DNA from 3 places in the Streptomyces sp. NPDC043812 genome. Region 1 is predicted to be linked to each of the others. Evidence: riboswitches for the same ligand, from Rfam matches in the RefSeq annotation. Region 1 holds a riboswitch; each other region holds the start of a gene.
What was found. Region 1 has a riboswitch for cyclic di-AMP ahead of AC067Z_RS17480 (transglycosylase SLT domain-containing protein). Riboswitches for the same ligand answer to the same signal wherever they lie in the genome.
Positions count from the first base shown of each region.

Region 2: linked by a shared signal. The riboswitch ahead of AC067Z_RS04605 (transglycosylase family protein) and the one ahead of AC067Z_RS17480 (transglycosylase SLT domain-containing protein) in region 1 are both predicted to bind cyclic di-AMP.
Region 3: linked by a shared signal. The riboswitch ahead of AC067Z_RS20020 (M23 family metallopeptidase) and the one ahead of AC067Z_RS17480 (transglycosylase SLT domain-containing protein) in region 1 are both predicted to bind cyclic di-AMP.

Region 1 covers NZ_JBWKCY010000010.1:238,335-246,146, forward strand. The annotation lists gene AC067Z_RS17455 (universal stress protein) at 1-102, opposite strand, end outside; gene AC067Z_RS17460 (HAD family hydrolase) at 330-1,208, shown strand; gene AC067Z_RS17465 (glycoside hydrolase family 65 protein) at 1,211-3,610, shown strand; gene AC067Z_RS17470 (CBS domain-containing protein) at 3,662-4,264, opposite strand; gene AC067Z_RS17475 (helix-turn-helix domain-containing protein) at 4,509-5,222, shown strand; cyclic di-AMP (ydaO/yuaA leader) riboswitch at 5,613-5,763, shown strand; gene AC067Z_RS17480 (transglycosylase SLT domain-containing protein) at 5,768-6,556, shown strand; gene AC067Z_RS17485 (Rossmann-fold NAD(P)-binding domain-containing protein) at 6,677-7,306, opposite strand; gene AC067Z_RS17490 (hypothetical protein) at 7,320-7,439, shown strand; gene AC067Z_RS17495 (ATP-grasp domain-containing protein) at 7,497-7,812, shown strand, end outside.
Region 2 covers NZ_JBWKCY010000002.1:422,023-429,834, forward strand. The annotation lists gene AC067Z_RS04570 (YfhO family protein) at 1-326, opposite strand, end outside; gene AC067Z_RS04575 (glycosyltransferase family 2 protein) at 451-1,425, shown strand; gene AC067Z_RS04580 (GtrA family protein) at 1,422-1,847, shown strand; gene AC067Z_RS04585 (SurA N-terminal domain-containing protein) at 2,017-2,667, shown strand; gene AC067Z_RS04590 (nucleoside triphosphate pyrophosphohydrolase) at 2,687-3,673, shown strand; gene AC067Z_RS04595 (cytochrome P450 family protein) at 3,670-4,914, shown strand; gene AC067Z_RS04600 (transglycosylase family protein) at 5,056-6,000, shown strand; cyclic di-AMP (ydaO/yuaA leader) riboswitch at 6,271-6,445, shown strand; gene AC067Z_RS04605 (transglycosylase family protein) at 6,449-7,111, shown strand; gene eno (phosphopyruvate hydratase) at 7,384-7,812, shown strand, end outside.
Region 3 covers NZ_JBWKCY010000013.1:16,600-24,411, reverse strand. The annotation lists gene AC067Z_RS20040 (helix-turn-helix domain-containing protein) at 1-262, shown strand, start outside; gene AC067Z_RS20035 (DUF6126 family protein) at 278-454, shown strand; gene AC067Z_RS20030 (tyrosine-protein phosphatase) at 458-1,273, opposite strand; gene AC067Z_RS20025 (alpha-galactosidase) at 1,473-3,569, shown strand; cyclic di-AMP (ydaO/yuaA leader) riboswitch at 4,073-4,231, shown strand; gene AC067Z_RS20020 (M23 family metallopeptidase) at 4,234-5,184, shown strand; gene AC067Z_RS20015 (SGNH/GDSL hydrolase family protein) at 5,362-6,153, shown strand; gene AC067Z_RS20010 (ROK family protein) at 6,196-7,404, opposite strand; gene AC067Z_RS20005 (sugar ABC transporter ATP-binding protein) at 7,570-7,812, shown strand, end outside.

The DNA of each region.
Region 1 (7,812 bases):
CAGCAGACCCGCGCCGCGCAGTGCCGCGTCCCGGGCCGCCCAGTGCGCGGCGGCGAGGCTCTCGGGGGAGCTGTCCAGACCGGCTGTCACATGACGGGTCATGATCCTCTCCTCCTTCGGACCGACGTTGCGGCCACCCTTCCAGCGTGCCGCGTCCACGCTCCCCGTGCGCCGCGCGGGGAGCGGCGGCCCCGTTCGGCGGGCGGGCCCCGGCGTGGGCGGCCATCCTGATCACGTGGGCTCCGCACGCGGCCGCCCGGTGGGCCGTGCGGGCGACGAGGACGGAGCCCGGGACGCAACGGCGTCCGAAGCGGGCAGGGAGGATCGCCATGACGGTGCGCGGAGGGCAGGCACCGGCGGACCGCGGGCGCGGCCGGCTGGCCTGGCGCCAGGCCTCCGCGGTGGTGTGCGACACCGACGGCGTCATCACCGACTCGGCAGGCGTGCACGCCGCGACATGGAAGAAGGCGTTCGACGCCTGCCTCGCGGACCACCCGCCCGAAGATCCCCGCGCCCGCCGCCCGTTCGACGTGCGGGACGACTACCTGCGCCATGTCGACGGCCGGTCCCGGCTGGACGGCGCCGCCGCGTTTCTCGCCTCGCGCGGCCTGGACCTGCCGCCCGGCGGCATCGACGACCCACCGGGCACGGACACGGTGGGCGCGGTCGCCGCGTACAAGGAGCAGTTGTACACGGCGCGCCTGCGCGAGCAGGGCATCGACGCCTACCCCGGCACCGTACGGCTGCTGAACGCGCTGCGCGCCCGGTCGGTTCCCCTTGCGGCCGTGTCCGCCTCACGTCACGCCCGTGAACTGCTCACCCGCTCCGGCACACTCCCGTACTTCGACGTACTCGTCGACGGGAGCGAGGCGGCCCGGCTCCGTCTGCCCGGGAAACCGGATCCCGCGCTCTTCCTGGAGGCGGCCCGAAGGCTCGGCGTGCCGCCGGCCCGTTCCGCGGTCGTCGAGGACGCGCTGGCCGGTGTGGAGGCCGGACGGCGCGGCGGGTTCGCCCTGGTGGTCGGCGTCGACCGCACCGCGGGCCCCGGCACCGCGCTGCTCGACCGCGGCGCCGACGTCGTCGTGCGGGACCTCGCCGAATTGCTCGCCGAGGAGCCGGACACCCACGGCGCGGACGCCGGGCCAAGGGAGGCGCACCGTCGCGCAGCCGGTGAAGCGCCCCGCGGCCCCCGTACCCCGGAGGACTGACGATGGCCGAGTGGATCTGGACGTACGAGGGGTACGAACCCGCCCGTGAGCGGCTCCGCGAAGCCCTGTGCACCCTCGGCAACGGCTATTTCGCCACCCGCGGTGCCGCCCCCGAATGCGTCGCCGACGACCTGCACTACCCCGGCACGTACGCCGCGGGCTGCTACAACCGGCTCACCTCCACGGTCTCCGGCCGCCAGGTCGAGAACGAGGACATGGTCAACCTGCCCAACTGGCTGCCCCTGCGCTTTCGCCTGCACAGCGCGGAAGGCGACGAACCCTGGTTCGGCCCGGACGGCCCCGCCCTGCTCGCACACCGCCAGCAGCTGGACCTGCGCGCGGGGACACTCGAGCGGACCGCGCGGTACGCCACCGACGACGGCCGCGTCCTCACCGTGCGTCAACTGCGCCTCGTCCACATGGGAGATCCGCATCTCGCGGCACTGCGCACCGAGTTCACCGCGGACGGCTGGTCCGGGGACATCGAGGTCGAGTCCGCGCTCGACGGTGCGGTGACCAACAGCGGCGTGGCACGCTACCGACAGCTCAACGGCAGCCATCTGGTCCACGTCAACGCCGGTGACGGGGAGACGGACATGATGTGGCTGCGCTGCCGCACCACCACGTCCGACATCCGGATCGGCATGGCGGCCCGCACCACCGCCGACGACCCCGCGGACCACGAACAGGCCCACACCGCCCACGAACCCCTTCGCGCCGTCCAGCTGCTGCGGCTGTCGTTGGTGGCCGGCCGCACCCGGACCATCGACAAGACGGTCGCGCTGCACACCTCCCGCGACTCGGCGATCAGCGACCCCCTGCACGCGGCCGTCGACCGCGTGACGCGCGCCCCGGGCTTCGACGAGGTGCTGCGCACCCACCGCACGGCATGGGTGCAACTGTGGCGCAGGGGCGAGCTGGACGTGCCGGGCGAGGCCGGGCGCATTCTGCAACTGCACCTGTTCCACGTCCTGCAGACCCTGTCGCCGCACACCGCGGACCTCGACGTCGGGGTGCCCGCCCGCGGCCTGCACGGCGAGGCGTACCGGGGCCATGTCTTCTGGGACGAACTGTTCGTCCTGCCCTATCTGAACCTGCACTTCCCCGAGGTCTCGCAGGCTCTGCTGACGTACCGCTACCGCCGCCTCGAACAGGCACGCAAGCTCGCCCGTGACGCAGGGCGGCGCGGGGCCATGTACCCGTGGCAGAGCGGCAGCGACGGGCGCGAGGAGACACAGGAGCTGCACCTCAACCCGCGCTCCGGTCGCTGGCTGCCCGACCACTCGCGCCTCCAGCACCATGTCGGCTCGGCCATCGCGTACAACGTGTGGCAGTACTGCGAGGCGACCGGCGACGCGGAGTTCCTGCACACCAAGGGCGCGGAAATGCTGACGCGGATCGCCCGCTTCTGGGCGGACTTCGCGGTGTACGACGAGGCCATGGGCCGCTACCGCATCCGCGGGGTGGTGGGTCCCGACGAGTACCACGAGGCGTACCCGGGCTCGGACAGGCCCGGCCTCGACGACAACGCCTACACCAACGTCACCGCGGCCTGGGTGCTCGCCCGTGCGATCGACGTCGTACGTGACCTGCCCGAACCGCGCCGCACGGAACTGCGCGAACGCACCGGACTCGACACCGCCGAACTGACGCGCTGGCAGGAGGTCTCGCAGCGGTTGTACGTGCCCTTCCATGACGACGTCATCAGCCAGTTCCACGGCTACGGCGATCTGGAGGAACTGGACTGGGACAGACTGCGAGACCGCCACGGCGACATCCGCCGCCTCGACCGCGTCCTGGAGGCCGAGGGCGACACCGTCAACCGCTACCGGGTGTCGAAGCAGGCCGATGTCCTGATGCTCGGCTATCTCTTCTCGCCCGCCGAACTGAGTGGCCTCTTCCGGCGCCTCGGCTACGAACTCGACGCCGAGACCTGGCACCGGACGGTGGACTACTACCTGAGACGCACCAGCCACGGATCGACTCTCAGCGGTCTGGTCCACGGCTGGGTGCTGGCCAGGGTGCGCCGCGAGGATGCCTGGTCGTACTGCCGCGAGGCGCTGGAGGGCGACATTGCCGATCTGCAGGGCGGCACCACCGAGGAGGGCGTGCACCTGGGCGCGATGGCGGGCACCCTCGACCTCTTCCAGCGCGGCCTGACCGGGCTGGAGACCCGTAACGGGGCGTTGTGGTTCGACCCCGTCCCCTCGCCCCAGCTGTCCGAGTACGGCTTCTCCGTCCGCTACCACGGGCACTGGGGTGTGCGGGTACGGATGCGGCCCGGGGAGCTGAGGATCGGCGTACCGGCCTCCGACGGGCCCCCCGTCGAGGTGCGGCTCTCCCACCACACGGTGTCCGTGGAGCCGGGCACGTCGTGCCTGCTCACCCTGCCGGAGGACTGAACGGTCGGCGTGCCCCGCCCCTGAGGGCTCCGTGTCGTCGTGCCCCGCCGCTCACGCCTTCGTGTCGTCGTGCTCGAAGGCGAGCCGGTCGACGACGTCCACCACGCCGTCGATGCTCTGGCACATACGCACCACGATGCGCACCTGACTTCTGTGCTCCAGCATCCCGCTGAGCGTCACTCTGCCGTCGTCGACCTCGACCGCCACCGCCGCGGGGGACACCCCGAGCGTCCGCGCGAGCACCTCCTCGACGATCTCCTCCTGGATGGCGCGGTCGCGGCGGAGGAACAGCTGGAGCAGATCGCTGCGGCTCACCACCCCGATGAGCCGGCCGGAGGCGTCCACCACCGGCAGCCGTTTGATGCGGCGTTCCTCCATCACCCGGGCAGCCTCCACGGCATTCCACTCGGGACGTGCCACCACGGCGGGGCTGGACATGAGCCCCTCGGCGGTGTCGGAGCCACTGCCGCTGGTGTATCTGCGCAGCAGGTCCGCCTCGGACACCACGCCGACCGGCCGGCCGTCCTCGTCGATCACCGGGACGGCCGTGATGCCGTACTCATCGAGCAGTCGCGCGATCTCCTTGAACGCGGTGCCGCGCTGTGCGACGACGGCCTGCGGCGTCATCAGGTCGGCCACGGAACGGTGCCTCATCGCCCGCCGGTCCTGAGCTTCATCGCGGCACCTCCACGCGCCTTCGTCCTGTTCCCCGATTCTCCGATCATGTCCAGTGTCGGCCACCCGCGCCGTATGCCCGGACCGCCCCGCCGGTCCGCCCGCCGCCGCCGGACCCCGCCGGTGGCCCCGCCCCGCCGCCGTGCGGCGCCTGCGTCCCGTGGCTACCGTGGGCGCGAGGCCCGCGTCGCGGCTGGAACACGGATTGGGGAAGGTGCCCACCATGCCCGAGCAGCCCACGACCGCAGCCGGTGTTCCGGGCAGGGGAGGGCCGAAGGAGGAGATCGGTCGCCGGGTCGCTGCCCGTCGGCGGCAGCTCGGGCTGTCCCGGGAGGACGTCGCCCTGCGGGCGGGCTCGGCACCGGGGTACATCGAGTATCTGGAGGACAAGTCGGCGACGCCCGGGATGGGCTTCCTGCTGCGTCTGGCCGATGCCCTGGAGACGACGGTCACCGCGCTGACCGGCGGAGAGGCCGATCTGCCGCCGGGGGTGGGCAGGGCCGCCTACCACCCCGAGCTGGTGGAGCTCGGTTCCGACGAGTGCTGGTCGCTGCTGGGGACGCACGGGGTGGGCCGCGTCGCGGTCACCACCCAGGAGGGGCCGGCCATTCTCCCGGTCAACTACCTTGTCGCCGAAGGGGAGGTGGCCTTCCTGACCACGCCCGACGTGCTGCCCGCCAGGGCCGCCGACGGCGAGATCGCCTTCGAAGTCGACCATATCGACGAGGCGTTCAGCCAGGGATGGAGTGTGCTGGTCGTGGGCACCGCCCGGACCGTCACCGACGAGGCCGCCGTACGGGAGCTGGAGCGGCAGGCGTACAGCGCGCCATGGGCCGGGGGAGAGCGGGAGCTGTGGATCGCGGTCGCGCCGGAGAGGGTCACGGGCCGCCGCATCCTGGTGCGCGCGGCGCCGGGACGCCCGCATCTCCACCGGTGAGGGCCTGACAGTCAGGGCCCGACCCCTCGGGGGATGAATCGGGCATTCAGCTTCATTAGCGAATGTTTCGGAATTCGCCGCATGACTGGTTCATTTCTGATTGCCCTCATGTCCGTTTAGCGGCATCTTGCATGTCTCGTCATTCTTTGTTCCAGCGGTCGTGACTTCGGTCACGACCGTGGGAACCCTGAGCGGAACCAAGTGCTCCACTTTCCTTGCGCGGAGCGAGAGTTGGGCCCTCCGTGATCAATGGATGATGAGATCATTTGTCCCTTTCTCTGCCTATCCATTGCGTTTGTGAATTCAGGGCTTGTTTCCTCCGGGCGCTCTCGCTTACGGTCACCGCATTCCGGATGGAACGCCGAATCCTGCCGCCGTCCGGTACCCGACCACACAAACTCGCGTAGGGCAGGAGCGGGGGACCCAGGTAAGCCGCCGGTCCGCACAGCGGAACGGCTAGGGGTGAAGTCGCTGCAATCCGGCGACCGGACATCTCCAGTCCGAACCCGACAGCTCACCTCGCAGGCGACGGAGAGGAATTCGTCATGCCTGCAAAGGGTAAGCACCGCCGTCCCAAGTCCCACCGCCTCACTCGCGGATTCGCCGTCGCAGGCACGGGTGGTGCGGCCCTCGCCCTGCCACTGATCGGCGCGACCACCGCCGGCGCGGCCCAGCCCGCCCAGCCGGCCACCGTCGAGAAGGTCGCCGTGTCGGCCCCTGCTCCCGCGAAGAAGGCGCCGAGCACCTACTCCGTCGTGGCCGGCGACTCCCTGTCGCGGATCGCCCACCAGCACTCCCTCAGTGGTGGCTGGAAGGAGCTGTACAACGACAACCGCCGGAACATCGGTGCCGACCCGGCGCTGATCCGTCCCGGCCTCGAGCTGACCATCGGCGCCAAGGCCAAGACGGCGGCGGACTCCGCGAAGCGTGCCACCGCCGACCGCGCGGACCGCTCCGAGCGCACGAGCGCCGCGCCCACCAAGGCCGCCCCCAAGGCGAAGCCCACCGCGTACGCCGACAACCTGGACGGCTGGATCCGCGAGTCGCTCGACGTGATGGGCAAGCACGGAATTCCCGGATCCTACGAGGGAATTCACCGCAACATCATGCGTGAGTCCTCGGGCAATCCGCTGGCGATCAACAACTGGGATTCCAACGCCGTTGCCGGAACGCCGTCCAAGGGTCTTCTTCAGGTGATCGACCCGACCTTCCGCGCCTACCATGTGCCCGGTACTTCCATGGACAGCTACGACCCGGTCGCGAACATCACCGCCGCGTGCAACTATGCCGCCGACAGGTACGGTTCGATCGACAATGTGAACGGTCCCTACTGACCGTCCCGTTGTCTTCGCGGTTCCGATTGCACATGAATTCACGGCCGAGGGGCGCGGGTCCTGACATCTCGTCAGCACCCGCGCCCCTCGGCCGTTCCCGGGCGGGCTCCGACGCGGGAGTCACTGCTCCGCGACGGCGGTTCCCGCGGCCCGGTCCTCAGCGGCAGCGGGCAGCGTGAACCCCGTGAGGCGTTCGGCCTCCGACCACAGCCGGGCGTTGACCGCGGGGTCCAGCGCCCGGCGGGTGATGCGCGCGGTGGTGGTGGGCCGCACGAGCCCGAGGCGGTGACCGGGTCCGTAGTACCCGCCGGACACTGCTGCCGGATCGGCTGCCGCGAACAGCAGGGGTTCGGAGCCCTGCTCGACACCCTGCTTGGGCAGGAAGTCCAGCGCCTTGCGCACCGCGTGCAGCCGGGGCGGCCTGACCCGGCCCAGGCTCGCTCCCGCTGTCTGCAGATTGGTGATCGTGTAGCCCGGGTGGGCGGCGGTGCTGACCAGGTTCCAGCCCCTGTCGGCGGCTGTCTCCGCGAGCCTGCCGGCCATGATCAGATCGGCCAGCTTGGACTGCGCGTACGCCAGGTTCGGGCGGTAGCGGCGCTCCCACTGGAGATCGTCGAACCGGATCCGGCCGAAGTTGGCCGTACCGCTGCTCATGGTCGCCACGCGCGGCGCGGGGGCGGCGAGCAGGGCGGGCAGCAGGCGCAGTGTCAGGGCGAACTGGTCTTCGGTGCCATCTGGACCTACGCCCATCCCCTCGGCCGCGATGCAGGCCGCCTACGCCGCCGACCCCGCGCTCGCCGCGTTGCGCCTCGACTTCACCGCGACCCTGCGGGAGACCCTCGAGGTCCTGTTGTCCGGGCCGCTCGCACGGGCAGGCCGCTGACGCGCACGCGTGGCCGCAGGCACCGGCCGGCCGCGCCAGGGGGCGCCCCGTGGCCGAATGAGGCCCTTGGATAGTTTTACGGTCAACCGATCTCAGGAGACGCCCGTGTCCGCCAGGCCCCGCTTGCTGCTCGTCACCGATCTCGCCTACCCGGCCAGGGGCCGCCGGTACTGCGACGAGGACATCTTCCTGTCCGCCCGGCTGCGCGAGGACTTCGACCTCGCCCTGTGCCACCCCGGGGACGCGGCCACCCTGATGTCCGGCTTCGACGCCGTCGTGGTCCGCAACAGCGGACCCGTACTCCACTACCAGGACGCCTACGACGACTTCCGCGACCGTGCCGCCCGCGACGGCGTCCGCGTCTACAACCCGC
Region 2 (7,812 bases), on a different contig from region 1:
TACACGGCGAGGTCGATGCCGTCCCGCGGGAAGAGGCCGACGAGCAGGGTGAGCGGGCTCGTCAGATAGGTCCCGAGGTCGGGCAGGAAGCTCGTGCCGTATCCGGACTGCCAGTTGAGGAACAGCCCGCCGTCGGCGCGCCCGTGCAGCAGGTCCCACAGGTGGGCGTGGAACGGGACGAACTGGTTGCCGAGGTCGTTCACGCTGCGGGTGCGCGGCCCGAAGGGGAACGTGCGGGCGACGGCGTCACCCGTGCACAGGGCCGTGACGGTGATCAGCGCGGCGAAAGCGGCGGCACGGCCACGCGCGGAGGGCGGTTTCCACATGATGAACCGAATATGCCAGCGTAGATCGTGAAAACGTGCGGCATACGGGCCAGTTCACCCGATGGTCGCCTGGAGGTCACGTGGAAAACGGAGGGGCGCCATTCGGGCGGGTTGTTGTTCTCCCGTGCTGATCTCGATAGTTGTTCCGTGCTTCAACGAAGAGGAGATCATCGGCCGCTTCCACGACCATGTGACCGCAGAACTCGCCCTGCTGGAGCAGGAATTCGAGCTGGTCTACGTGGACGACGGAAGCCAGGACCGGACGCTCCCTCTTCTCCAGGAGATCGCCGAGGCCGACTCCCGTACGCGTTACGTCTCCTTCAGTCGCAATTTCGGCAAGGAGGCGGCGATGCTCGCCGGCCTCCAGCATGCCGGGGGCGACGCGGTCGTCATCATGGACGCCGATCTGCAGCACCCGCCGGAGCTGGTGCGCCGCATGCTCGCGCTCTACGACGAGGGCTTCGACCAGGTCATCGCCAAGCGCACCCGCAAGGGCGACCGGGTGACCCGTACCCTCACCGCCCGCGCCTACTACTGGCTGATAAACCGGCTCGTCGACGTCGAGCTCGTCGACGGTGTGGGCGACTTCCGGCTGCTGTCGCGGCGCACGGTCGACGCGATCCTGGAGCTGACCGAGTACAACCGGTTCTCCAAGGGGATCTTCGCCTGGGTCGGATTCCGCACGACGACCTTCGAGTACGAGAACGCGGTGCGTGAGCAGGGACGCTCCAAATGGAGCTTCGGGAAGCTGCTCAATTACGGCCTGGACGGACTGCTGTCCTTCAACAACAAGCCGCTGCGGGCCGCGATCTATCTGGGAATGCTGCTGCTCGCCGTGGCCATGGTCTACGCAGGCTGGATCGTCGGCGTCGCCCTGGTGAACGGCGTGGACACCCCCGGGTATGTCACCCTACTCGTGGCGGTCATCGCGCTCTCCGGCGTACAGATGCTGATGCTGGGAGTGGTCGGCGAGTACGTCGGCCGCATCTACTACGAGGTGAAGCGGCGACCGCACTTCCTGGTGAAGGCGACCAACGCCGGCCTTCCCGGACAGGACGACCGGCGGAACAGGCGCGCGGGGGAACTGGTAGGACGATGACGGTACGGGGCCAGATGGTCAGGTTCGCCCTGGTGGGAGTGGTGAACACCGGGACCTACTACGGCCTGTACCTGGCCCTGCTGACCTGGCTGCCCTATGTGGCGGCCCATGTGGTCGCCTTCCTGCTGAGCATGGTCGGGTCGTTCTTCCTGACCTCGTACTTCACCTACCGCACGCGTCCCACCTGGCGGAAGTTCCTGCTGTTCCCGCTGACCAACGCGGCGAACTTCGTGGTCACGACGAGCGGGGTGTACCTGCTGGTGGACGTGCTGCACCTGAGCAGCACGTACGCGCCGCTGATCGCCGCCGCGGCGGCGATCCCGATCACGTTCGTCGTCTCCCGCACGATCATGCTCCGCCCCGACCGCACCCCCGGCGCCCCCATCCCGGCGCCCGAGCCGGAACGCACTCCGGCGGCCTGACCGGCCGTGGTTCCGCGGGCGGCCTGCGCCGGCCGTCGGGAATGCCGAGCCCCGCACCCGAACCGCCTGCCGAATCGTTTGGCGAATCAGTGGCCCACACCACTCCGACTGCCTAACATCGATCACCGCAGGGTCTTGTGCACCGAAGCACAATCACCGGGAGGCTCCTTTGCACCGCCGCCGTCGCACCGCGCTCGCCGTCTCCGCCGCGCTCATCGCCGCCGCGCCCCTCCTCGCCGCCTGCGGCAACGAGGCACGCCCCGGCGCCGCCGCCGTCGTCGGCGGGCAGCGGATCGAGGTGTCCACCGTCCAGGCGCAGGTCGCGGACGTGCGCGACGCGCAGGAGGCCTCCCCGCAGTCGGCGCAGCTCATCAAGGACTCCGGCCAGCTCGGCCGCGCCAAGCTGTACGACCTCATCGTCGACAAGGTCGTCGAGCGCGCCGCCGCCGACGCCGGGGTGAAGGCCAGCCGCAAGGAGATCCAGGACGCCAGGGCCGTGCTCGTCGAGCAGTCCGGCGGCCGGCAGCAGATGGCCGCCATGTATCTGCAGCAGCGCGGTGTCGCCCCCGACCAGCTCGACGGCGTCGTGCGCCGTGACGTGCTCGTCGGCAAGATCGCCGCCGCCCTCGGAGCGACGAACAGTCCCGAGGGCCAGCAGAAGCTGAACCGGGCGTTCACCACCGCCGCGAAGGCGCTGCGCATCGACGTGAACCCGCGCTACGGCGCCTGGGACGACGCCAAGCTGGAGCTCGGCGCCTACAAGGCCCCCTGGATCACCCAGGTGACGAAGGAGTCGGAGCCCGTCGAGACCGGTGCGTGAGCCGGGGTAGGTTCGACGGGTGAACGAACCTGTCGAAGCCGGACGCATCGTCCTGCTCACCGCCAGCCACCGCGTGGCGCCCGGACTCCTGTCCTGGCCGGCGTGGCAGACCCTGCACGCCGCGGACCGGGTGCTGTGCGCCGACGCGGCGCACCCCCAGCTGCCGTATCTGCGCGAGGCGGGGATCGACGTGGAGCACTCCGCGCCGACCGCCGAGGAGGTCGTCGACGCCTGCGCGGGAGGCCGGACCGTGGTCGTCCTCACCTCCGGCAGCGGCGAGCAGCCCCTGACCGACGGCCTGGCCCGCCTCGGCGGCTCGGGTCGCCTGCGGATGCCGGACCTGGAGCTGCTCCCCGGCTCGTACGACCTGCCCGGGGCGCGGCTGCTCGACCTCGTCGAGGTCATGGACCGCATCCGCCGCGAATGCCCCTGGTCCTCGCAGCAGACGCACAAGGGGCTTGCCAAGTACGGCATCGAGGAGGCGTACGAACTCGTCGAGGCCATCGAGGACGGCGACCGTGACGAGCTGCGCGAGGAGCTCGGCGACGTGCTCCTCCAGGTCGTGTTCCATGCGCGTATCGCGGAGGAGGACGCCGACGGGCCGTTCTCCGTCGACGACGTGGCGGCCACGATCGTCGAGAAGCTGATCCACCGCCATCCGCACGTCTTCGGCGACGAGACCGCCGAGACACCGGAGGACGTCAAGGCGCACTGGCTGCGCACCAAGGCGATCGAGAAGCAGCGCGACTCGGTGACCGACGGCGTCCCGCTCGGCCAGCCCGGTCTCGCGCTCGCGGCCAAGCTGGCGTCCCGTGTGCGCACGGCAGGCCTGCGGGTGGACCTGCCCGCCGGGGAGGACATCGGTTACGAGCTCCTGGCCCTCGCCGTACGGGCGGAGGCGGGCGGCGTCGACCCGGAGGCCGCGCTGCGGGCGGCGGCCCGTGCGTACCGTGACGCGATCCGCGCGACGGAGGGACCGGGCGCCCCGGATACCGTCGAGGGGTGAACGACCCGAACACCGCGCCCGAACTCTTCACCTGGGAGTTCGCCACCGACCCCTATCCCGCCTACGCCTGGCTGCGCGAGCACTCGCCCGTGCACCGGACCACGCTCCCGAGCGGGGTCGATGCATGGCTGGTGACCCGGTACGCGGACGCGCGGGAGGCGCTCGCCGACCAGCGGCTGTCCAAGAATCCCGCGCATCACGACGAGCCCGCGCACGCCAAGGGCAAGACGGGCATCCCCGGTGAGCGCAAGGCCGAGCTGATGACGCATCTGCTCAACATCGACCCGCCGGACCACACCCGGCTGCGGCGGCTCGTGTCCAAGGCGTTCACCCCGCGCCGCGTCGCCGAGTTCGCTCCGCGGGTGCAGGAGCTGACGGACCGGCTCATCGACGGCTTCGTGGAGAAGGGGGAGGCGGACCTCATCCACGAGTTCGCGTTCCCGCTCCCCATCTACGCGATCTGCGACATGCTCGGCGTCCCGCGCGAGGACCAGGACGACTTCCGCGACTGGGCGGGGATGATGATCCGTCACGGCGGCGGGCCGCGCGGCGGGGTCGCCCGGTCCGTGAAGAAGATGCGGGGATATCTCGCCGAACTGATCCATCGCAAGCGCGAGGAGCCGGGGGACGACCTCATCTCCGGGCTCATCAAGGCGTCCGACCACGGCGAGCACCTCACCGAGAACGAGGCCGCCGCGATGGCGTTCATCCTTCTCTTCGCCGGCTTCGAGACGACCGTGAACCTCATCGGCAACGGCGTCTACGCGCTGCTGCGCAACCCCGCACAGCGCGAGCGGCTGCAGGCTTCGCTCGCCGCCGGCGAGAGCGCGCTGCTGGAGACCGGGGTCGAGGAACTGCTGCGCTACGACGGGCCCGTCGAGCTCGCGACCTGGCGGTTCGCGACCGAGGAGCTGACGGTCGGCGGGCAGCGGATCGCCGCGGGAGATCCCGTACTCGTCGTGCTCGCCGCCGCGGACCGCGACCCGGAGCGCTTCGGCGAACCGGACACTCTCGACCTCGCCCGGCGCGACAACCAGCATCTGGGCTACGGCCACGGCATCCACTACTGCCTCGGCGCGCCGCTCGCCCGGCTCGAAGGACAGACCGCGCTCGCGACCCTGCTCAGGAGAATGCCCGACTTGCGGCTTGCGGGCGATCCAGCCGATTTGCGGTGGCGTGGGGGTCTCATCATGCGCGGATTGCGCACTCTGCCCGTTGAGTTCACACCCGCCAAAATCTGACGGTGGATCAAGTTCGTGACTTTCACGTGATCTCCGCTGCATCGACTTGTGACTCACGTTCGAATGCGGCTACGTTCACCGTCGACTCGGCAGGCGTCAGCAGGCCGCTCAGTCCTCAGTAGTCACGCGAAAGGCATTCTCATGCGCTCCGGGAACGGACGGCACCGCCGACCCCGTCAGGCTCCGGCCATCGTCGTCGCGGCAGGGGTGACCGGCTCGGCCATCGCGATCCCGCTCCTCGGCGCGGGTTCCGCTTCCGCCGCGGACTCCGCCGCCTGGGACCGTGTCGCCGAGTGCGAGACCGGTGGCGCATGGAGCGCCGACTTCGGTAACGGCTACTACGGCGGACTGCAGTTCGCGCAGGAGACCTGGGAGGAATTCGGCGGCACCTCGTACGCGGTGAGCGCCGATCTCGCGAGCCGTTCGCAGCAGATCGCCGTCGCGGAGAAGGTGCTCGAGGCGCAGGGGCCGGAGGCGTGGCCCGGCTGCGCGACGATCGCGGGCCTGACGGACGACGGCGCCGACACCGGCGTGGACCCCGGCATGGAGCCGGGCGACCTGCTGCTGCCCGAGTCCGGCGCGAGCGCCGCACCGTCCGCCGGGGAGGGCGCGGAGGACTCCGCGTCCGGGTCCGACACGTCGCGGCCCTCCGGGTCGGCCGACTCCTCCGGGGACGACGGCTCGCAGCCGAGGGACGCCGACGCGTCGGCATCCCCGGACACATCTGATGAACCGGCTGAATCGGGCACTCCGGACAACAGCGAGGAAACCGCTCCCGCGGACGGCAGCGGCAAGCATCGTGGCGAGGCCGCCAAGGACGAGAGCGAAGCGGGCAATTCGGACGAGGGTCGCGAAAGCGGTCGTCATGCCTCACGGGGTGACGCATCGGTACGCGACGGGGCGGCGGAGGCCGGGGACGGCAGCTACACCGTCCAGCCCGGCGACAACCTGTGGGGCATCGCGGACGAGCGCGAGCTGCCGGGAGGCTGGACCGCCCTCTACGAGGCGAACCAGGAGACCGTCGGGGACGACCCCGACCTCATCGTCCCCGGTCAGAGTCTCGATCTCGGCCTGAATCAGCCGTAGTTCACGCGGTGGTTCGCGGTCGTTTGTCCGTTCTGTTCCAGTGAGACAAGGGTCTCTTTGCGGCAACTAACAGGTTTCAGCCAGCAAATTCGGCCAAGACGGTCACGACCTGCGTAAACGCCCCTGATTGCCGGGGCGGATTGGGCGATTTCTCCCCGATGTTCAGCTTTGAACATCGGGGAGCCGTGTGTTTACGGTCGGAACCGCTCGCCACCGCGGGCACCGTCGACCGTCACGCCGAATCCTGCCGTCGGTCGGGGGGAACACTCGTCGCTCAGTGCGCCGAAGGCAGGAGCGGGGGACCCAAGGTAAGCGCCGGTCCCGGTCGTTGAAGGTGAGCGACCGAGGAACGGCTCGGGGTGAAGCCATGCGCCAGACGCGTGGCCGGGCAACTCACATGGCCCGAACCCGACAGCTCACCTCGTAGGCGTCGGTGAGGAGAAGCTCCATGCTGCGTTCCAGCAAGGCCAAGCACCGCCGCGCGTCAAGGGCCGTCCGTATCGCCACGCTCGCCGGCGTCACCGGTGCCGCCATCGCCGCCCCCATGCTCGCCGCCACCTCCGCCTCCGCCGCCACCACCTCCGAGTGGGACTCGGTCGCGCAGTGCGAGTCCGGCGGCAACTGGTCCATCAACACCGGCAACGGCTACTACGGCGGCCTGCAGTTCTCCGCCTCCACCTGGGCCGCGTACGGCGGCACCGCGTACGCCGCGTCCGCCGACCAGGCCTCCAAGTCCCAGCAGATAGCCGTCGCCGAGAAGGTCCTCGCCGGCCAGGGCAAGGGTGCCTGGCCGAGCTGCGGCGTCGGCCTGTCCAACGCCGCCAACGACGCCGCTCCGGCCCAGCCTGCGCAGCCGAAGCGCGCCGAGGCCCCGACCACGCGCTCCGAGCGCGCCGAGGCCCCGGCCAAGAAGGCCGCCAAGCCCGCCGCCAAGGCCAAGTCCTTCAAGAAGGGCGACGGCGAGTACAAGGTCAAGGCCGGCGACACCCTGAGCAGCATCGCCACGGCCGAGAAGGTCAAGGGCGGCTGGGAGAAGCTGTTCGAGCTGAACAAGAACATCGTCGAGGACGCCGATGTGATCCACCCGGGCCAGCAGCTCCACCTGCGCTGACCCGCCTCCTGTCCGCGCTCCGCAGCGCGGACAGGACCCCCGAGCACCCCGGTCCGGCCCGCGTTCCCCCGTGCGCGCCGGGCCGGGGTTTCGGCGTTCAAGGCGTTACCTACGAGTAGCTTCCGGGTGTTTTGTCCCCCGCGCTCAGTGTTCACGCCCTTTTTCGTCCCACGGGGCGGGCATCGGCCGGCCTTTGCCCCCGAGGCGGTTAGGCTCTTGGCGCAAGGCCAAGCAGACCTCTGCACTTTTCTCGCGTCACATCCCAGAAGGAGATGCTCGTGCCGTCCATCGACGTCGTCGTAGCCCGGGAAATCCTGGACTCCCGAGGCAACCCCACGGTCGAGGTCGAGGTTGGCCTCGACGACGGCAGCACGGGTCGTGCTGCAGTTCCGTCCGGCGCCTCCACCGGTGCGTTCGAGGCCCTCGAGCTCCGCGACGGTGACCAGAACCGCTACCTCGGCAAGGGCGTGGAGAAGGCCGTCCTCGCCGTCATCGAGCAGATCGGCCCGGAGCTCGTCGGCTACGACGCCACCGAGCAGCGCCTGATCGACCAGGCGATGTTCGACCTGGACGCCACGCCCGACAAGTCCTCGCTCGGCGCCAACGCCATCCTCGGCGTCTCCCTCGCCGTCGCGCACGCCGCCTCCGAGGCCTCCGACCTGCCGCTCTTCCGCTACCTCGGCGGCCCGAACGCGCACCTG
Region 3 (7,812 bases), on a different contig from region 1:
CATGCAGGCGCTGCGGGTGGTCGTGCCCTACGGCGCCCAGGGCGATCTGGTGCGGGTGCATCCGGGAGAGGAGTGGCTGTACGTCGTCGGTGGACGGCTGCGCCTCGCTCTCGGCGACACGGTCCATGAGCTCGCGCCCGGGGACAGCGCGCACTTCGACTCGCTCACCCCGCACCGTATCTCCGCGGCCGCACCCGAGGGCGCCGAGCTGCTGTTCGTGCACACCCTGCTGCAGAGCCCTGACCCGCATCCGCACGTCTGACCCGGAAGGTATGTGATCCAGGACATGTCGCACGACCCGTTGGACAGGCGCTTGTCGAGCAGGCCGGAGGACCGGCGCGAGGAGCGCTTTCCGCGTGGGCTGGTCATCCGGCTGTTCGCCTATCTGATCGCCGGCCACCTCATCGCCGCGTTCCTGTATCTGCTGTTCCTGGTCGGCGGACAGAACCAGTAGCGGTCAGGGGGTGTCCGTCAGGAGACGTGCGCGCAGCCGCTCACGGGTGTCGGCGGAGAGCCCCAGGCCCTCGGAGAGGTAGCGCTCGGTGCCGCCCCAGGTCTCCTCGATCGTCTCGAACGCCGCCGCCAGATAGGAGGCGCGGGCGTCGAAGAGCGGGCTCAGCAGTTCCATGACCTCCGGGGACATGGCGGCGGGGGAGTCGTCGCTGCGCTTGACCTTGTAGCGGCGGTGGGGGTCGTTGGACATGAGGTAGTCCGCCTCGATGGCATCCCGCTCGACGCCGACGGCGAGCAGGGTGATCGCGATCGAGAGACCGGCACGGTCCTTGCCCGCCGCGCAGTGCATGAGGGCCGGGACACTGTCCTCGGCCAGCGCGTGCAGAACGCGGCTGTGCTCCGAGGTCCGGTACTTGATGATCGTCCGGTACGACGCGGTCATCCGGCCCGCGCCCTTGCCGTCGGCGAGGATCGACTTCAGCTGGTCGAGATTGCCGTCGCGGACCATCTTCCAGAACTCGGCGCCGTCGGCCGGGTCGCTCAGCGGCAGATTCAGATTGCGCACGCCCGGCAGCTCGACGTCCGGGCCCTCCAGCCGCTGGTCGGCGGCGTTGCGGAAGTCGAAGATCGTGTGGAGTCCGAGATCCGTGAGGAAGGCGGCGTCGCTCGCCGTCGCATGGGCGAGGTGTCCGCTGCGGAAGAGTCTGCCGTGCTGCACGCGCCGGCCGTCCACGGTGGGCAGTCCGCCCACGTCCCGGAAGTTGCGGACTCCGGCCAGCCGGGGCTCGGTGGACGGGGCCTGCGGCAGCTGCTGCGTCACGTGGACTCCTTCAGATGACTGCCGTCGGCGCCGGTCGCCGACGATGGCGCGATCCCGACCATACGACACTCCATTCATCGGGCAATCATCTCGCCCATGGCGCAAGGGCGTTGCCCCCGCGGCTGCGGACAGTTGATGATGTTCGAGCCTGTGTGAACCTGTGCCTATCTGAGAATCTGTGAGCAGCTGAGGGGTCGGGATGATGGAGACCGTCGGTGAAGGGCGTATCTGGCTGCTGACCGGAGCCACGAGCAGCTACGCACTTCACCTCACGGAACGGGATGAACTGGTGCATCTGCACTGGGGTGCGCGCATCTCGGGAGCCGATGCGGAAGCCCTCGCCGCAGCGGGACCGCCGCCCTACTGGCCCTTCGAGGCCCCGCTCGACGGACATGAGGAGTACCCGGTCGAGGGCGGCCCCCGGTTCGTGAGGCCGGCGCTCTCCGTGCGCACGGCCGAGGTCCGGGGCACCGAGTGGGCCTTCGCAGGCGCCGCGACGGATCCGGCGGACGGCGAGCTCCGGCTGCACTTCACCGACGCCGTGCACGGCCTCGGCCTCACCCTCCACTACCGCATGCGGGACGACGCGGACGTGATCGAACGCTGGGTCACCGTCGCCCACGAGGGCGCGGGGCCCGACCTCGAACTGCTCCGGGCCGACGCCGCGACCTGGACGCTTCCCCGGCGCGACGCCTGGCGGCTCGGGCAGCTGCACGGCCGCTGGGCCGCCGAGTCACTGCTCGTCCGGTCGCCGCTGACCTACGGCGAAAAGATCATCGGAAGCCGTCGCGGCCACACCGGTCACCAGCATCTGCCCTGGGTCGCGCTCGACGCCGAGGGGGCCACCGAGGAGCACGGCGAGGTGTACGGCTGCGCGCTGGGGTGGTCCGGTTCGTGGCGGATCGGCGTCCAGCAGCTGCCCGACGGGATGGTGCAGATCACGGGCGGGGCCGGCCACGACGACTCCGGGCTGCTGCGGCTCGCTCCCGGCGAGAGCTACACCTCGCCCGTGTTCGCCGGACTGTGGAGCGAGGGCGGCTTCGGCGGCGCGAGCCACGCCTGGCACGCCTGGCAGCTGGCGCATGTGATCCCGGGTGCCCGGCAGGACCGGCCCGTGCTCTACAACTCCTGGGAAGCCACCGGGTTCGACATCTCGGAGGAGCAGCAGCGGGCACTCGCCGTGCGGGCCGCCGCGATGGGTGTCGAACTGTTCGTCGTGGACGACGCCTGGTTCGGGGCCCGGACGAGCGACCGGGCGGGGCTCGGTGACTGGACACCCAACCCGGACCGCTTCCCGCACGGGCTGAAGCCGCTGGCCGACGAAGTGCACGCCCTCGGTATGCAGTTCGGCATCTGGGTCGAGCCGGAGATGGTCAACGCCGACAGCGATCTCTACCGCGCGCATCCCGACTGGGTGCAGCACCATCTCGGCCGCACGCGTACCGAACTGCGCAATCAGCTGGTGCTGAATCTCGCGCGCAGCGATGTGCAGGCGTATCTGTGGGAGCAGCTCGACGGCCTGCTCTCCGCTGCTCCCGTCGACTATGTGAAGTGGGACTTCAACCGCTGCTTCACCGATGCGGGCTGGCCGGGGGAGCCCTACCCGCAGAAGTTGTGGGTCGAGCATGTGCATGCCCTGTACGCGCTGCTCGACCGTCTTCGGGCGGCGCACCCGGGTGTCGCCTTCGAGTCCTGCTCGGGCGGCGGCGGCCGGATCGACCTGGGCGTGCTCAGTCGCACCGACCAGGTGTGGACCTCCGACAACACCGACCCGCTGGACCGGCTCGCCATCCAGCACGGCTTCAGCCAGCTGCACCCGGCGCGGGTCATGGCCGCCTGGGTCACCGACAGCCCCAATGTCCAGCTGAACGGTCGGCGCAGCAGTCTGCGCTTCCGTTTCGTCAGTGCCATGGCGGGGGTGCTGGGTGTCGGCGGCGATCTCACGGACTGGAGCGAGGCGGAGCTGACCGAGGCCCGCGGCTGGGTCCGGCTCTACAAGGAGATCAGGCCGGTGGTGCAGCACGGCGAGCTGTACCGGCTGCGTGATCCGGACGGCGGGCTCAGCGCTGTCCAATATGTCCGCGATGACGACATCGTCGTCCTTGTGACACTTCAGGCTCAGCACTACGGCGAGCGGCCGCCGCCCGTCAGACTGCGCGGGATCGACCCGCGCGCCGCCTACCTCTGCCTGGACAGCGGGAAGGTCCACCGAGGTGCCGTGCTGATCCATCACGGACTCCACACCGGGCTGACCGGCGATCTGGATGCAAACGTGATCAGGCTCAGGAAGGCGTGACGGACGCCTCAATTCCGTTCACGGAAAAGGTGGCTGCCGAATTCGCTGCCCGCGCACGGTGTGCCGTTGGATGGGATTTCACGGCGAACGACACAGGCGAGGGGTGGGGGTGGCGAGTGACCCGCGTCACTCGGGCCCGGAGTCCGGCGGGGACGAAGTCGGGCGTTGTCGACAACACTTGATGGATAAGTGCGGGCTTAGGTAATCATTTGCTGCTTCTGTCCGAATTGGGTCATTCGATATAACGTGCCCCGTCTGCAAGGGAGATGGGATCCGGCAGGTGAGCAGGATCATATTCGTGACGGAACGTACCGGGGTTCGGTGCCTCAATTCCGTTGCGGAGCAGGGAATTGAAGATCCCTTGTCCACGGAGGGTGACGGGGAATCCTTGCTTTATTCCGAGCCGACAATCCCCGGCGAAATCTGCCGCTTGTTTGCGCGTGCCCGGCTCGCCTACGGTCACGACCAATCCGGACGGACCGCCTAATCCTGCCGCCGACCGGACTTCGAACCCACCCACGTGTGGCAGGAGCGGGGGAACCAGGTAGTACGCCGTATCCGGAAAAATCGGACGGCTTGGGGTTAATTCGCGCAACAAGCGCGAACGGGCATCTCCAGCTCGAACCCGACAGCTCACCTCGCCGGCGCCGGAGAGGAATGCGCCATGCCTGGTAAGGGCAAGCACCGCCGTCCCAAGGCCAACCCCATCACCCGCGGCTTCGTCGTCGCCGGTACGGGTGGCGCCGCCATCGCACTGCCGCTGCTCGGCGCCACCGGCGCCAATGCCGCGACCGGCCCGGCCCCCGCCGCCGCGCCCGAGAAGGCCACCGCCGCCCCGGCCTCCTTCGCCGCCGCTCCGGCCGTCGAGGCCGCGAAGAAGGCGCCGAAGACCTACACGGTCGTCCCCGGCGACTATCTGTCGAAGATCGCGGAGGAGCAGGACGTCCGCGGCGGCTGGAAGCAGCTGTTCAACGACAACCGTCGCGCCATCGGTGCCGACCCGGCGCTGATCCACCCCGGCCTCGAGCTGACCATCGGTGCGAAGTCGAAGGCCAAGAGCGACCCGGAGCCCCGCACCGAGTCGCAGTCCCGGTCCTCGCGTGACTCCGTCCGGCCCGCCGCTCCCGAGGCGCCTGCCGAGAAGCCCGCCGCTCCCCAGGCTCCTGCCGAGAAGCCCGCGGAGAAGCCCGAGAGCAAGACGTCGGCCGCCGGCTTCACGGTGCCGATCGCCGGCGCGGGCATCTCCACGCCGTACCACCAGTCCGGCTCCATGTGGTCCAGCGGTTACCACACCGGTGTCGACTTCGTCGCCGCCACCGGCACCACCGTCAACTCCGTCGGCCCCGGCACCGTCGTCTCGGCCGGCTGGAGCGGCTCGTACGGCAACGAGGTCGTCATCCAGCACACGGACGGCACCTACTCGCAGTACGCCCACCTCTCCTCCCTGTCCGTCTCCGGCGGGCAGAGTGTGAGCGGCGGCCAGCAGATCGGGCTCTCCGGTTCGACCGGCAACTCGACTGGCCCGCACCTGCACTTCGAGATCCGTACCGGCTCGGGCTACGGCTCGGACATCGACCCGATGGCGTACCTGCGTCAGCACGGCGTCTCCATCTGAGTACTTACGGCCCGCCGTTGGGCGGGCCGACGCTCGTCCCTCGTTCCGTCCGGCGGCGGAGCGAGGGATTCCGCGTATTCCGGGTTGGTGGAAACTCGACTGGTGGTAAAGATCACCTCCCGTCAACCCCTCCTTACGGTCGCGTAGGTCACATCCGTAAAGGAAAGATGTGCTCCTGTGGCAGACGATTCGAGAACAGAGAACATCGGCGCATTCGGGTCGTACGCAGCGATCGGTGACAGCTTCACCGAGGGCGTAGGAGACCCCGGTCCCGACGGGACGTTCGTCGGCTGGGCGGACCGTTTCGCGGTCCTGCTCGACGACCTCGCACCGGAAAACACCTTCAGGTACGCCAACCTCGCCGTACGCGGCCGGCTCCTCGACCAGATCGTGGCGGAGCAGGTCCCGAGGGCCAAGCAACTCGCCCCCGACCTCGTGTCGTTCTGTGCCGGCGGCAACGACATCATCCGTCCGGGCTCCGACCCCGACGACGTGGCGGAGCGCTTCGAGCGGGCCGTCGCCGACCTCACCGACGCCGTCGGCACCGTCATGGTCACCACCGGATTCGACACCCGTGACGTACCCGTCCTGCGCCATCTGCGCGGGAAGATCGCCACGTACACCGCCCATGTGCGGGCCATCGCCGACCGCTACGGCTGTCCCGTCCTGGACCTCTGGTCGCTGAAGTCCGTGCAGGACCGGCGCGCCTGGGACGCCGACCGGCTGCATCTGTCACCGGAGGGTCACACCCGCGTCGCGCTGCGGGCCGCCCAGGTGCTGGGACTCGACATCCCGGCCGACCCCGACCAGCCGTGGCCGTTCCTGCCGCCGCGTGGGGCGCTCGAGGTACGCCGCGACGACATCAACTGGGCGCGCGAGTACCTGGTGCCCTGGATCGGCCGACGGCTGCGCGGCGAGAGCTCCGGCGACCATGTGGAGGCCAAGCGCCCGGACCTCCTGCCGCTCTGAGGCCGTGAGCCGCAGGCCCCGGGGCGTTCCGCGTCCCGGGGCTCAGGCCGTGGAACCGGCGAGCTGCCGGTCGACCTCGGACGGGGAGAGCGCATGCTCGATGGCGAGGATCCCGGCCCCGACAGCCGCCGCGTTCTCGCCCGTACGGCTCGGCTCGATCCGCAGCGCCTGCGTCGCCAGCGGATGCGAGCGGCGGTAGACCGCCTCCCGCACCCCCGCCAGCAGCTGGTCGTGCACGGCTGCCAGAGCGCCACCCGCCACCACGGTCTCCGGGTTGAAGAAGTTCACCAGGCCGGCCAGCACCTCGCCGACCGCGCGGCCCGCCTCGCGCACCATCCGCACCGCGTCCCGGTTGCCGGACTTCACCAGCCTCACCACATCGCTGCCGGAAACCGCGTCCAGGCCGAGGGCGGACAGCTGCGCGGCGAGCGCCGCGCCGCCCGCGATCGCCTCCAGACAGCCGCTGTTGCCGCAGCGGCAGGGTTCGTCCCGCTCGCCGACGCGAATGTGCCCGATGTCGCCCGCGCATCCCTGCGCACCCCGATGCAGTCTGCCGTCGGCGACGATTCCGCAGCCGATGCCGGTACCGATCTTGAGGTAGAGCAGGAATCGGGTGTCGGGGAACGAACGGCGGTGCTCGCCCAGGGCCATCACGTTCACGTCGTTGTCGACCAGGGCCCGTACACCGAATCGCGCCGCGAAGAACTCCGGGATCGGATACTGGTGCCAGCCGGGCATGATCGGCGGATCCACCGGACGTCCCGTCGAGAACTCGACGGGACCCGGCACCCCCACACCGATCGAGCGCAGCATCGCCGGCTCGCGGCCCGCCTCCTTCAACAGCGCCTGCAGGGTGCGTTCCACGTGACGCAGCACCGAATCGGGCCCGTCACCGATCGACAGCGGGTCCTCCTGCGTCGCCAGCATCGTGCCGCCGATGTCCATCAGCGCCACCCGGCAGTGCGAGGCGCCGAGATCGACACCGGCCACCGCGTGTTCCCTGGTACGCAGTTGGAGCCTTCGGGGCGGCCGGCCACCGGTGGATCCGCCGTCCGCGTTGTCCTCGTCCACGAATCCGTGGGCGACGAGCGCGTCCACCCGCTGCGAGACCGTGGAGCGGGCGAGCCCGGTGATCCGTGCGATGTCCGCCCGCGTCGCGGCCGAGCCGGAACGGATCAGCGACAGCACCTCGCCGGCCGAGTGCGAGGCGGGAGAGGTGCTCACAGCCAAGGGCGGGAGAGGCGAAGGCATGGCAGCAACCATAGGCAACGACTTCCGCTGCTCACAAGGCGTGAGTTGTTCGACAGTCGGCGTAAGTCTGCACCAACGGGCCGAGAACGAACGTTACTTGGGCTATTGACAGTCATATGAGGCGTCTGGATATTGCTCAGCAGACCGCTGCCGAGGAGCCAGTCGATGCTGACGATGAACGGCGTGTCAAAGAGCTTTCTGGGAGTCCGGGTCCTGCACGACGTGGGACTCGACCTCGAGGCCGGTGAAGTGCACGCCCTGGTGGGCGAGAACGGAGCCGGAAAATCCACCCTGATGAAGATCCTCGCGGGGGAGTACGTCCCCGACGCCGGTTCCGTCACCATCGACGGAACCCGGCACACCTTCACCCACCCGTCCCAGGCGCAGGCCGCCGGAATCGGCATCATC